DNA from 3 places in the Tatumella terrea genome. Region 1 is predicted to be linked to each of the others. Evidence: predicted binding sites of a transcription regulator. Region 1 holds the regulator's gene; each other region holds the start of a gene.
The links. Region 1 encodes PurR, which represses purine synthesis genes. Its sites were predicted from a motif close to CANGCAAACGTTTGCNTG; they were not measured.

Region 1 (4,643 bases):
GGCAGTTCTGCACGAATGTCCGGGTTCTGCAGTATATCCACGTAAGCAAAACGCTGACCACACGCAGAAAGTGCCTGTACCGCCTGGGCCGAAAAACCACAGCTTGGCAGCTTAGGGGAACCTTTCATGTACAGAAGGATCGGGTTTTCTGAAATCTGAGTCTGAATTTTTTCTAACGTGCTCATCATACTTCCTTTGCAACAAAACGACATGTCTGCCCATTGTAAGCGATAACGGCGGATTAATAAAAACGACATTTTATGACGATAACGTTTACATAGTGACTTAAGCACAAGCCGTTAAATGGCCCTTCTGTGACAGCGGTCACGTCTCAGAGGGGGGATTTACGGTAAAACAGATGCGTTAATTGCCTGTTTGCGCTCAATTTTCCGGCAAAAAACTTCTCGTAACAGATTCCGGAAAAAAGACCTTAACATTTGATAAATACCTGGATTAGAATGCATTTGGGGCTGGCTGAAAGGTCAGATGTTATTTTTTAAATATGTTCTCTCTTTCCGGGACATTTAACCTGTAACCTGACAACTATGCGTTTACTTATCACGCTTTTTATTCTTGCTGTTGCACAGCTGTTTTTTAACGTCGCCGAAGCTGCGCCACGTTCTGCTATTAATGTCTCTCATCATAAAGCGACACGGAAAAATGTTACCGAAGATATGCGAAGAAAGCGCAGACCGGTGAAAGCCACCAGCTCACGGCATAAAACGCGTCAGCCCCTTAGCCACCGTGTAAAAGCCTTAGCCAGCCATCGCAAACTCAGAGAACATCCTGCCCGTGAAGAGCAACACCGCACCGCAGAACATCACCGTATTGAAAAGAAAGTTTACGGACGTCATCGCCCCGTTGCCCGTAAATCGAACGCCCGCCCGTCAGAGAAACTGACCGCTATTCGTATGAGCAGTACGCACCGCATGCGTTATCAGAAAGCCCGTCAAACCGCCATGGTTAAACTGATGGACCAGCTAGGTAAACCCTATCAGTGGGGAGGCTCTTCGCCCCATACCGGTTTCGATTGCAGCGGACTGGTCTATTACGCCTATAAAGATTTGGTGAATTACCGGATCCCGCGTACCGCTAACGAAATGTTCCACCTGCGCGATGCCGCGCCGATCAAACGTAATCAGTTAGAAAAAGGCGACCTGGTGTTCTTCCATATTCATGGCCGTGAAAAGGCCGACCATGTCGGTGTCTACCTGGGTAACGGTAAATTTATTCAGTCCCCGCGTACCGGCAAAGACATACAGATCAGTGCCCTGAGCAACGAATACTGGCAGAGCCACTACATTGGTGCCCGCCGCGTGATGACCCCGACGACGGTACGCTAATTCAGCACCGGTTACCGGTCCTTCCGACAGAGGAAGCATAAAAAAGCCTGAACACTGTTCAGGCTTTTTTATTTACCGTCGCGGGACAGAAATACCCTCCCGGGGCCGGATGCATCCGTTAATGCATAATTGCAGTAAAACTGAATGCACAAATCATCAGTAATGCGACAACCGTGGTGGTCAGTGCCAGTTTAAGATCAGTATCCATTCGCTCCCCCTTATAAGCACAACAATTGTGTGGACATTATTATAATTACCATACTGTTGCGCAAAAATCTCGTTTTATTGGCGTGACCTTGCTAGAATTGCCGCCCTTCGTTGCGCAACGATGATGCGTGCTGAAATTTCGAGCGCGATTATCGTCCCGTCACAGGTCAATCGTCCCCCCTACATTACGAACGATTGCCTGAGTTCGGGCAAACGCAAACGATTAACTCGGCCAGCACAGAATAATGATAAACCCGGAGTAAGTATTGAATGGCAACTATTAAAGATGTGGCGAAACGCGCAGGGGTTTCCACCACTACCGTTTCACATGTCATTAATCAGACCCGCTTTGTTGCGGAAGACACCTGCAAGGCTGTCCGGGAGGCAATTAATGAATTGCATTATTCCCCGAGTGCCGTCGCCAGAAGTCTTAAAGTGAATAACACCCGGACCATAGGACTGCTGTCGACGTCCCTGGAAGCCCCCTATTTTGCAGAGATCATCGAAGTTATCGAGAAAAAATGTTTCGAGAACGGTTATACCCTGATCCTCGGAAATGCCGATAATGATCTGAAAAAACAGCGTGCTTACCTGTCGATGATGGCCCAGAAACGGGTGGATGGTCTGCTGGTGATGTGTGCGGAGTATCCGCAGGACTTACTGGATATGCTGGAACAGAGCCGCAATATTCCGATGGTGGTCATGGACTGGGGCGTTTCCCGCGGGGATTTTACCGATACCATTCTGGACAACGCTTTCCAGGGCGGATATATGGCCGGACGCTATCTGATCGAACGGGGTCACCGTGATATCGGCTGTATCCCGGGGCAGATGGAACGCAACACCGGAGGCGGACGCCTGTCTGGCTTCCTGAAAGCATTACAGGAAGCCGGTATCACCCTGCGTGACGAATGGCTGGTACAGGGCGATTTTGAACCGGAGTCCGGCTATCAGGCCATGCAGCAGCTGCTTGCGCAACCCCAACTGCCGACCGCGGTGTTCTGCGGCGGCGATATTATGGCGATGGGTGCCATCTGTGCTGCCGATGAACAGGGATTACGCGTCCCGCAGGATATATCGATCATCGGCTATGATAACGTGCGCAATTCACGTTACTTCACCCCGGCGCTGACCACTATCCATCAGCCGAAAAGTGAACTGGGTGAAAAGGCACTGGATATGTTGCTGGACCGCATCGTCAATAAACGCGAGGAGCCTCAGACCATTGAGGTCAATCCACGGCTGATTGAGCGCCGTTCGGTGACGGATGGGCCTTTTGTCGATTATCGTCGCTAAGCGCCACGTTTATTCCCTCAGCCACTCCTGATTCAGTGTGTCAGTATCCCCGAGGTAGTCGAGGATCCAGCGTAAGGCCGGTGAGCTACGTTCCCCGGCCCAACTGACGCAACAGGGGCTTTCCGGAAACGGGGCGGGTAACTGTAATTCTCTGGCCTCGCCGTGGGATAACAGCGGCCTGGCCAGATGGCCCGGCACCATGGCGACACACAACCCAGCCCTGACGCAGTCGAGACCGGTTTGCCAGTCCGGCACCGGCATACGTCGCTGATTATCCAGTGACCAGGTGATACGTCGGGGTAAGGCCCTGGACGTATCTTCCAGCATCAGTGAGGGCCAGGCGCGCAATTTCTCTTCTCCCGGCGGCCCCCCTGTCGCCAGAGGGTGATCGGCACTGACAATACAACGCCAGTTCAGGTGCCCCATATCCCGGAAGTCAAACCGCCCGGTCACCGGCACGGCACGGGTTGCACCAATAGCCATATCCACCCTGCCATCGGCCAGCGCATCCCATACACCATTAAACACTTCTTCACTGATGTGCAATTCAATATCCGGAAAATGGCGATAAAAGTCAGTCACCAGTTGCTGCATACGTTGCGGTTTAACAATCCTGTCCACGGCGATACTGACCTGTCCACGCCAGCCGTTCGCCAGTTGCTGACACTGACGACGGGTAGATTGCATTTTTTTGATAACCCCCCGGCTTTCACGGATAAAATGTTCCCCGGCCGGGGTGAGGATCACATCCCGGTGATGGCGCTCAAATAAGGGAACCGCCAGCCATTCCTCAAGCTGCCTCACCGTGTAGCTAATGGCCGACGGCACGCGATGCAGCTCTCTTGCCGCCGCACTGAAGCTACCATTCCTTGATACCGCATCCACCACTTCAAGTGCATATTCAGACCACATAATGACCTTTCAAAATTTTTAAACGTTAATCGCAAATATTACCGATTCACAACAGGCAATGCACCCTTTTACACTTTGCCCGAAATTTTTATTAGAGGAGATGTCATGAGGCATCCGGTGTTATTTTTAATTTATCTGGCATTACTCAGTATGCTGGGCTTTCTGGCCACAGACATGTATTTACCGGCCTTTGGTGCAATGAAACAGGACCTGGGTACCAGTGCCGGGGTGATCAGCGCCAGCCTGAGCCTGTTTCTGGCCGGTTTCGCCTGCGGCCAGTTACTGTGGGGGCCCCTGTCTGATGTGATCGGCCGTAAACCGGTACTGTTGTGCGGACTGGGAATTTTTGCCGCCAGTTGTCTGGCCATGCTATGGGTGACCTCGCCGGTGATGTTACTCGCCCTGCGTTTTATCCAGGCTATCGGCGTCTGTGCCGCGGCTGTCAGCTGGCAATCACTGGTACTGGACCACTATCCGGCCTCACGCAGTCAGAAGATTTTTGCCACCATCATGCCTCTGGTCGCGCTTTCACCGGCACTCGCCCCGTTACTCGGCGCCTGGCTGCTCGCACATTTCCACTGGCGTTCGGTTTTTCTGGTACTGACGATGGTAACCGTTGCAATGATGGCTTCAACGCTGTTTTTGCCGGCAGCCTCACGCGAACCTGACCGTGCTGCGGCAAAAAAGCCAGTGAAAGTCCGCTTTACCGATCTGCTGGCCGATCGCGCCTACCGTGGCAATGTACTGATCTATTCGGCCTGCTCCGCCAGTTTTTTTGCATGGCTGACCGGTTCTCCCTTTATTTTATCGGCACTGGGCCTGACACCGGCCGACATCGGGCTGAGTTATATTCCGCAAACAGTGACATTTCTCATCGGCGGATTC
Region 2 (4,643 bases), on a different contig from region 1:
TGGCGACCGGTTTCCCGTTCAAAGCAAAACAACACTCCGTGCCTTTTATCAATGTCGTAAGCAAACTGTTTACTCAGTGTGCTGACTTCCGTCGTACCGGTTCTGCGGCACTGGATCTGGCCTATGTTGCCGCAGGCCGTACCGATGGTTATTTTGAAATCGGTCTGAAACCATGGGATTTTGCTGGCGGCGAACTGCTGGTCCGTGAAGCGGGCGGCCTGGTCACCGACTTTACCGGCGGTCATGGTTACCTGCAATCAGGCAACATCGTCGCCGGTAACCCGCGTGTTGTTCGCGCAATCCTGGCTTCTATGCGTGATGAATTAAGCGAAGCGTTAAAACGCTAAGCTCCCCTCCCCGGGCCGCCGCGCCCGGGGAGTATTCCGTCAGATTTCCGCAGTGCTCTTCAGCTATTGCATTTTTTACAGGCATCGGCCTCCCCGCCGGGTTATTCCTTTACTGCCTCAGGCATTCCTTATCCCCGGGTTTTCGTCCCTGACAGAGTCCCTCTCCCCTGTACCGCGGTGACAATCACCCGAGTCACACTCAGACAAAAAAGCCGGCAGACAAAATGCCTGCAATGCGGCGCCCCTGAATTTCCACCCAAGGCGTGCAGGAATAACCGGTGACCGATCACAGTAAAACCGCTCTGTTATTTCAGCATTCTGCAGGAAAGTCAGCGGAATACAATGGACAGGCGTCACTTCACAAGAGTGTGTCGTCGGAGATAGCAGAGGGTCGGATCATCAGGATATTCTGAGATACCGGCGTCAGTGCAGGTATATGGCAGGCAGGATTGGCAGAGACAACGCCATCATGCTTCACTGAATACGGCGGTATGGAAGCAGAAAGGCGACCTCAGGCCGCCTTTCTCTGTTCAGACGCCGGTCAGACCGGCGTTAGTCGTCTCAGGCATAAACCGGCAGACGGGCACAGATTTCCAGCACTTTACCTTTCACGCGCTCGATAGTGGCTTCATCGTTGATATTGTCCAGAATATCAGCAATCCAGCCAGCCAGTTCACGCACGTCCGCTTCGTTGAAACCACGACGGGTCACTGAAGGGGTACCGATACGAATACCGGAAGTGACAAACGGGCTCTTCGGATCGTTAGGAACGCTGTTTTTGTTAACCGTGATGTTGGCACGGCCCAGCGCTGCATCGGCCTCTTTACCGGTCAGATTTTTGTCGACCAGGTCCAGCAGGAACAGGTGGTTGTGAGTGCCACCGGAAACGATGTTGTAGCCTCGGGCCAGCAGGACTTCGACCATCGCTTTCGCATTAACAGCGACCTGCTGCTGATAGGCTTTAAATTCCGGCTCCATCGCTTCTTTCAGCGCGACCGCTTTACCCGCGATCACATGCATCAGAGGGCCACCCTGACCACCAGGGAACACTGCTGAGTTCAGTTTCTTATACAGATCTTCATCACCGCCTTTCGCCAGGATCAGTCCGCCACGCGGGCCTGCCAGGGTTTTATGGGTAGTGGTGGTGACGATATGTGCATGAGGCACCGGGTTCGGATAAACATCCGCAGCCACCAGGCCCGCGACGTGAGCCATATCGACAAACAGCCATGCACCAATGCTGTCTGCAATTTCGCGCATTTTTGCCCAGTCACAGACACCGGAATACGCAGAGAAACCGCCGACAATCATTTTAGGCTTATGCGTTTTGGCCAGTTCAGCCAGCTCTTCATAGTCTATCTTGCCGCTGTCATCGATACCGTAAGGGACAACGTTATAGAGTTTACCGGACAGGTTTACCGGAGAGCCGTGTGTCAGGTGACCACCGTGCGCCAGGTTCATCCCCAGAATGGTATCACCCGGCTGCAGCAGTGCGGTGTAAACAGCAAAGTTAGCCTGTGAGCCACTGTGTGGCTGAACGTTAGCGTAATCTGCACCAAACAGCTCTTTAGCACGATCGATCGCTAACTGCTCTACGATATCGACGTATTCACATCCGCCGTAATAACGCTTACCAGGATACCCTTCTGCGTATTTGTTGGTTAGCTGTGAACCCTGAGCCTGCATTACGCGTGGGCTGGTGTAGTTTTCTGAAGCAATTAATTCAATGTGCTCTTCCTGACGCACTTTCTCCTGCTCCATCGCCTCCCACAGTGGGGCATCATAATCGGCTATGTTCATCTCTCGCTTTAACATCCGCATCTCCTGACTCAGCTAACTTAAAAACGGCAATTTAACACCCATCGGCGGGTAACGGCCCACAGTGTAAACTCTTTTCCGGGAGGACGGTAGCCGGAATACACTCTTTTTACGCAAACGATTGGCACACCGACAGCATGCGGGTTACCTGCTGAAATGAAAGTGCTTTTTTAACTGATATTTTTTCATCTGCGACCACGATTTATTTCATATTGCAGGAAGGAATAACGATAAAAAACAAATACCCCTGTTTACTTTACGGGTAACGGGTAATAACATGTATTTTAAATACATGTTATTACAACCCCGCGAAGGAACACCCCATGCTTGATGCGAAAACTATTGCACTGGTCAGAGAAACCCTCCCCGCCATCGCGGCCGCCGGCCCGGCGGTCACACAGCATTTCTATCAGCGTATGCTGAGCCATAACCCGGAACTGAAAGATATCTTCAATATGAGCAACCAGGCCAGCGGCCGTCAGCCGGAAGCCTTGTTTAAAGCACTTTGCGCTTACGGCAGTCATCTGGATACCCCGGAAGCCCTGCTCCCTGCCGTCGAAAAAATTGCCCAAAAACATGTCAGTCTGTCGATTCAGCCGGAACAATATGCCATTGTCGGGGAACATTTACTGGGTACGATCCGGGAGCTGCTGGATCCTGGCAACGAGGTTCTGGCGGCCTGGGCGAAAGCCTACGGTGTCCTGGCAGATATCTTTATCAACCGTGAAGAGCAGATTTACGCACAGCATGAACAGCTGTCCGGCGGCTGGCGCGGAACCCGCGATTTTGTCATCAGTGAGATTAAGCAGGAAAGCGAGGTGATTAAGAGTTTCGTACTGACCCCGGCAGACGGGCAGCCCGTTTCAGAGTTTACCGCCGGGCAATTTGTCGCGCTGTATCTTAAACCGGAAGGATTTACCCACCGCCAGATCCGGCAGTATTCACTGACCCGAAACCCGGACGGTAAGAGCTATCGCATCGCCGTCCGTCGCCAGCCGCAAGGACAGGTCTCAGAATGGTTACATCGTCAGGCAAAATGCGGTGACCGGGTGTCACTTTCGGCACCGTCCGGCGATTTCCAGCTGGACAGTTCGCTGTTTCCGGCACCGATCACTCTCATTTCTGCGGGGTCCGGACAGACACCGTTGCTGGCCATGCTGCATGCGCTGGCGAAACACCAGTATCCGGCGCGGGTTAACTGGTGGCATGCCGCACACAATCGTGCAGAACATGCATTCGGTGAAGAAGTCACTCAACTGGGCGCGACGCTGGAGTCTTTCCGTGAGGTCATCTGGTATAAACAGCCCGACGGTGCACTGGCAGACAGCCGTTACCGTTCAGGTCTGATCAATATTACACAGGCAGGTAGCGCGCTCGATAACCCGCAGTGCCACTATTTTGTCTGTGGTCCGACAGGGTTTATGCAGTCTGTCATCCATCAGTTAACCGAAGCCGGCGTCAGTCAGTCGCATATTCATTATGAACTGTTTGGCCCGCATCAGGATCTCTGAGCTGTTCAGCGGGCCACTCTGTTGCGGTGGCCCGAGGGATCAGATAGCTTCTTCGTCTTCTTCACCGGTACGGATACGTACTACCCGTGCCACGTCGAACACAAAAATCTTACCATCACCGATTTTACCGGTCTGTGCGGTACGCATAATCGTTTCCACACAGGTATCGACGATATCGTCGGCAATCACTAATTCAATTTTTACCTTCGGCAGAAAATCGACCATATATTCTGCGCCACGGTATAACTCGGTATGTCCCTTCTGACGCCCAAAGCCCTTCACTTCTGTCACTGTCATGCCGGTGATGCCGACTTCTGCCAGCGCTTCACGGACATCATCCAGTTTGAAGGGTTTAATAATCGCATCAATTTTTTTCATAGCTGAACCTTTTTCGCTTTCATCTGTGACGCCAGGGTCATTTCCCGGAGGTTAGTGCGCTCACCGGTGTGTCCGGTAAAAAATAAACGCGTGCAACTTACCTTGTAAAATCGTCCGCGTCCAGTTTCTCTCCGGCATCCGGGATCCGTACTGGCGGCACCGGGCGCTTTCCGCTGCCATAAGCACGGTTCGTCTGGCTCACGCGGCCGTCCCCGGTCCACAGACCGAATGCCGGTAACGGCCTTCAGGGTAAGTTTCCGCATCGTTTTAATCATGGCACTCTTTAACCGGAAGATCCTCTGCCGGGGGAAATTCCGCGCAGCTCCTCTGTCATCGGATAATCGCGTTCAACCGACTCCTGCTGTACAGACCGGATGCGGTATCACAACCTGCCGCGCACCCGCCCGGATATCCTGAGGCCCTGCCAGTAAAAAAGCGCCCCGCAGGGCGCTTTTAAGACGGTGTCGCCGGTATCAGCCTAACTGCTGACGGGCATTACGGAAAATACGCATCCACGGGCTGTCCTCGCCCCACTCCTGAGGATGCCAGGAGTTACTGACGGTACGGAATACACGCTCAGGGTGCGGCA
Region 3 (4,643 bases), on a different contig from region 1:
TTAATTTCGACCTGAGCAAAACCGAATTCACGCTCTGAAGAGCCCTGAACTTTACCCCCCAGCTGCATTGCCATGGTCTGCATACCATAACAAACACCCAGTACAGGAACGCCGGCGGTAAAGACATATTCAGGGGCACGCGGGCTGTTTTCTTCGGTGGTGCTTTCCGGGCCGCCGGAAAGAATAATGCCGTTTGGATTAAACTGGCGGATCTGCTCTTCGGTAACATCCCAGGCCCACAGTTCACAGTATACGCCCAGTTCACGGACACGACGTGCCACCAGCTGCGTGTACTGAGACCCGAAATCGAGGATCAGAATACGATGTTTATGAATATTTTCCGTCGTCATTACAGTTTTCCAGGCAATAAATTTACTTAAAACGCCCGGCATGACCGGGCGATGAGGATAAGAAAGAGATTAAGAGCCTGTACGGTAGTTAGGCGCTTCTTTGGTGATGGTTACATCATGAACGTGGCTTTCAGAGATACCCGCGCCGCTGATACGAACAAATTCAGCTTTGGTACGCAGGTCATCAATCGTCTGACAACCGGTCAGACCCATACATGAACGCAGTCCGCCCATCTGCTGATGGATGATCTCTTTCATACGGCCTTTGTAAGCCACCCGACCTTCAATACCTTCCGGGACCAGTTTGTCCGCCGCGTTATCAGTCTGGAAGTAACGGTCAGAAGAACCTTTAGACATGGCACCCAGTGAGCCCATACCACGGTAAGATTTGAATGAACGTCCCTGGTAGAGTTCAATCTCACCCGGAGACTCTTCTGTCCCGGCCAGCATTGACCCCACCATCACGCAGGAAGCTCCTGCGGCAATCGCTTTAGCGATATCACCGGAGAAACGGATACCACCGTCGGCAATGACAGGAATACCGGTTCCTTCCAGGGCGTCGACAGCGTCTGCCACGGCTGAAATCTGAGGAACACCGACACCGGTCACAATACGGGTGGTACAGATTGACCCCGGGCCGATACCTACTTTAACTGCGCTCACGCCTGCGTCAGCCAGCGCTTTCGCACCGTTAGCTGTCGCGACGTTACCGCCAATAATTTCCAGGTCAGGATATTTCGCACGGGTTTCACGGATACGTTGCAGAACCCCTTCAGAGTGACCGTGAGAGGAGTCGATCAGCAGAACATCAACACCTGCAGCCACCAGCGCATCTACACGCTCTTCGTTACCGGCACCGGCACCGACAGCTGCACCGACACGCAAACGCCCCTGTGCATCTTTACAGGCGTTAGGTTTACGTTCAGCTTTCTGGAAGTCTTTTACGGTGATCATGCCTTTCAGATGGAATGCAGCATCCACCACCAGCGCTTTCTCGATACGCTTTTCATGCATCTTCTGCAGAACGACTTCGCGGGATTCACCTTCTTTCACGGTGACCAGGCGCTCTTTCGGCGTCATCACTGCAGAAACAGGCTGGTTCAGGTCAGTCACGAAACGAACATCACGGCCGGTAATAATCCCGACCAGTTCATTTTCGGCGTTCACCACCGGATAGCCGGCGAAACCGTTGATTTCGGTCAGGCGCTTAACGTCCAGCAGTGAAGTCGTCGGCAGTACGGTCTGAGGTTCAGTCACCACACCACTTTCATACTTTTTCACTTTACGAACTTCGTCGGCCTGACGATCGATAGGCATGTTTTTATGAATAAAGCCGAGACCACCTTCCTGTGCCAGCGCAATCGCCAGACGGGCTTCGGTGACGGTGTCCATTGCTGCGGAAACCATCGGAATGTTTAAACGTATATTTTTAGTCAGTTTTGTACCGAGTTCTGCGGTGTTCGGCAGGACGGTAGAGTGAGCAGGAACGAGTAAAACATCGTCAAATGTGAGGGCTTCTTTAATGATTCGTAGCATAGCAATATCTCGACCTGGAAGTGATAAAATATTGCCGCGGCATTATACAGGGGGGAACCGTTTGCCTCCAGCTTTTTTTATAAAAAACTCTTGATACTTCATTCAGGCAATGTAGTATCGGCTAATTAACCCGCTGATTTATTATTTGATCTTCATCACATGTTGAATGACGAAAACACCAAAATTTTCTCAGTCAGTCGCCTGAATGCGACCGTCCGCCGGTTGCTGGAACATGAGATGGGTCGTGTCTGGCTGACTGCCGAAATATCTAACTTTACCCGGCCGGCTTCGGGACATTGGTACTTTACCCTGAAAGACGATAACGCTCAGGTGCGCAGTGCCATGTTCCGTAACAGTAATCAGCGGGTCAGCTTTCGGCCGCAAAATGGTCAGCAGGTGCTGGTACGCGCCACAGTAACCTTATATGACCCGCGGGGTGATTATCAGCTGATCGTCGAAAGTATGCAGCCTGCCGGTGAAGGGCTTCTTCAGCAGCAATTTCTTGAGCTGAAAACCCGGCTGGATACTGAAGGCCTGTTTGCCACACAGCATAAACAGCCACTCCCCTCGCCTGCGGGTCAGATCGGGGTCATTACCTCTGCCAGCGGCGCGGCTCTGCATGATATTTTACAGGTGTTACGCCGCAGGGACCCTTCTTTACCGGTGGTCATCTACCCTACCGCCGTGCAGGGTAACGAAGCGGCTTCCGGGATCGTCCGGGCTATTGAGCTGGCTAACCAGCGCCGGGAATGTGATGTCCTGATTGTCGGTCGTGGGGGCGGCTCTCTGGAAGATCTGTGGTGTTTTAACGATGAACGTGTTGCCAGAGCTGTTTTTGCCAGTAAAATCCCGGTCGTAAGTGCAGTGGGTCATGAAACCGACGTCACCATCTGTGATTTTGTGGCTGACCTGCGCGCACCAACCCCGTCTGCTGCCGCCGAACTGGTCAGCCGTAACCAGACCGAACTCCTGCGTCAGTTGCTGTCACAGCAACAGCAAATGGAAATGGCGATGGATTACTATCTGGCACGCCGTCAGCAAAACTTCAGCCAGCTCGGACACCGGCTTAACCAGCAGCATCCGCAATTACGCCTTTCACGCCAGCAAACGCTGTTATTACAGCAGCAGCGTCAGCTACAGTCGGCCATGCAGCAACAGTTGCAGCAGCATAGCCAGCATTTTGAACAGCTCTCACAACGTCTACAGCGCCGTCAGCCACAGCCGCTGATCTATCAGGGGTCGCGGCAACTGAGCGAAGCCCGTTATCGCTTGCAACAGGCACTGGAAAAGAAACTCAGTGGCACCCGGCAGCGCTTCGGGACCCTGGCCGTACAGCTGGAAAGTGCCAGTCCGCTGGCAACACTGGCGCGCGGGTTTAGTGTGACGACCGCAAGTAACGGGGATGTCATCAAAGAAACCCGTCAGGTACAGACGGGAGAGACCCTGCGAACACGCCTGAATGATGGCTGGGTGGAAAGTGAAATCACGGCGATTACCCCCCAAAAAGCGGCCAGGCGTCCGCGTAAACCCCGCGTCCCTTCCGCAGAGTGATCTTACCCATACTGAAAACCACGACCGGGGCCCCGTCTGCCGGCAGAAACGGCTCTTTGCTTTTCTGTATGAAACCGGGGATCAGCGAGCCCGGTATGTTATCAGGCGCGTTGCAAACCCTTTTTATCTTTAAGGCCTCCTGTCACGCAGCACGCATTTCGCCAGCCTGACAATTGCGCTTCTCACAACCAAAACGAATGAAACGGCCTTGCGTAGAGATTCCGGTACGCACGGATGAATGAATCGTGTTTCGGTCCTGTGCCGCTGCCTTACGGCACAGAAGTGAACCATCGCAGCTATTGACCGGTCATACCACTTATCAAATCCGAAACCGGATGATAAGGCCTTGCGTAGAGATTCCGGTACAGGGCCGTCCGGGATTACCGGTATCGGTGTTTATCCCGGAGGCCGATGACTGAACTAAGACTGATAGTCGCGAAGAAACACGGTCAGGACATCTTTCGGGGCAATGCCGCCGCTGCTCTGAATCAGCCAGCCAACCGCGCCGCGGTGATAGGTTCCGTGAAACAGGATATGATTAACCATGTCCATCAACTGCATTTCGCCTTCACCGCCATCGACAAAAGTAAAGCGGATCACTTTCCCGAATTCCTCTTCAGATAGTGCAGAAATAAACGCGATATACTCGTCAGTGCTCTCCCTGAAGGCTGTCATCAGTTCTTCCGCTGTCGGGGTTTCCGGGGTATTCAGGGCCTGATAACCATGTGCACGGCCGGCGATATTGGCACGGAATATCCGGTCCACCACATAAATATGGTTCATCAGACGAAGCATCAGATGATGCTCTTTCGGATACAACGCCGAATCGATCCCTGTTATCGCGTCCAATGTCGCGGCATCTGCCCAGCGCTTATAGGCCAGTAGTTTAATCAGTGTCTGTTTGTCCATCACTCATCCCTTTTCATCTGTGTCTCGTTACCGGGTTTCTCTGCTCCGGCCCGCGGTACCACCGTCGTCCGGGACTGTAAGCCGTGCTGCGGGCAGAAATAATCGACAGCCCCGCACGCCTTAAGAACCTCCAGCGCCTGATGGCAGACCGGGCAGCAGGGTTGCTTAAGATAGTGTCGCTGACACTGCGGACAGATAAATTCATGATCTTTTTCCGACAACGGGATCTGACAGTGAAGACAGACAGAGTTCATTATTTTCTCCGGGGCATAAAAAAGAGGACCCTCAGGCCCTCTC

Region 2: glyA (serine hydroxymethyltransferase) is a predicted target of PurR. The motif match lies at 2,276-2,293, and genes of this name have one in related genera.
Region 3: guaB (IMP dehydrogenase) is a predicted target of PurR. The motif match lies at 1,937-1,954, and genes of this name have one in related genera.

What each region holds. Positions count from the first base shown of each region.
Region 1 covers NZ_BAAAFX010000006.1:277,979-282,621, reverse strand. Annotated here, with positions in the region: gene ABD035_RS04335 (Grx4 family monothiol glutaredoxin) at 1-188, opposite strand, end outside; gene ABD035_RS04330 (C40 family peptidase) at 546-1,343, shown strand; gene cydH (cytochrome bd-I oxidase subunit CydH) at 1,462-1,551, opposite strand; gene purR (HTH-type transcriptional repressor PurR) at 1,821-2,846, shown strand; gene punR (DNA-binding transcriptional activator PunR) at 2,856-3,758, opposite strand; gene punC (purine nucleoside transporter PunC) at 3,864-4,643, shown strand, end outside.
Region 2 covers NZ_BAAAFX010000014.1:194,780-199,422, forward strand. Annotated here, with positions in the region: gene suhB (inositol-1-monophosphatase) at 1-347, shown strand, start outside; gene glyA (serine hydroxymethyltransferase) at 909-2,162, opposite strand; gene hmpA (NO-inducible flavohemoprotein) at 2,489-3,676, shown strand; gene glnB (nitrogen regulatory protein P-II) at 3,716-4,054, opposite strand; gene purL (phosphoribosylformylglycinamidine synthase) at 4,528-4,643, opposite strand, start outside.
Region 3 covers NZ_BAAAFX010000014.1:168,792-173,434, forward strand. Annotated here, with positions in the region: gene guaA (glutamine-hydrolyzing GMP synthase) at 1-350, opposite strand, end outside; gene guaB (IMP dehydrogenase) at 420-1,886, opposite strand; gene xseA (exodeoxyribonuclease VII large subunit) at 2,046-3,437, shown strand; gene ABD035_RS11270 (DinB family protein) at 3,858-4,346, opposite strand; gene ABD035_RS11275 (YfgJ family double zinc ribbon protein) at 4,346-4,600, opposite strand.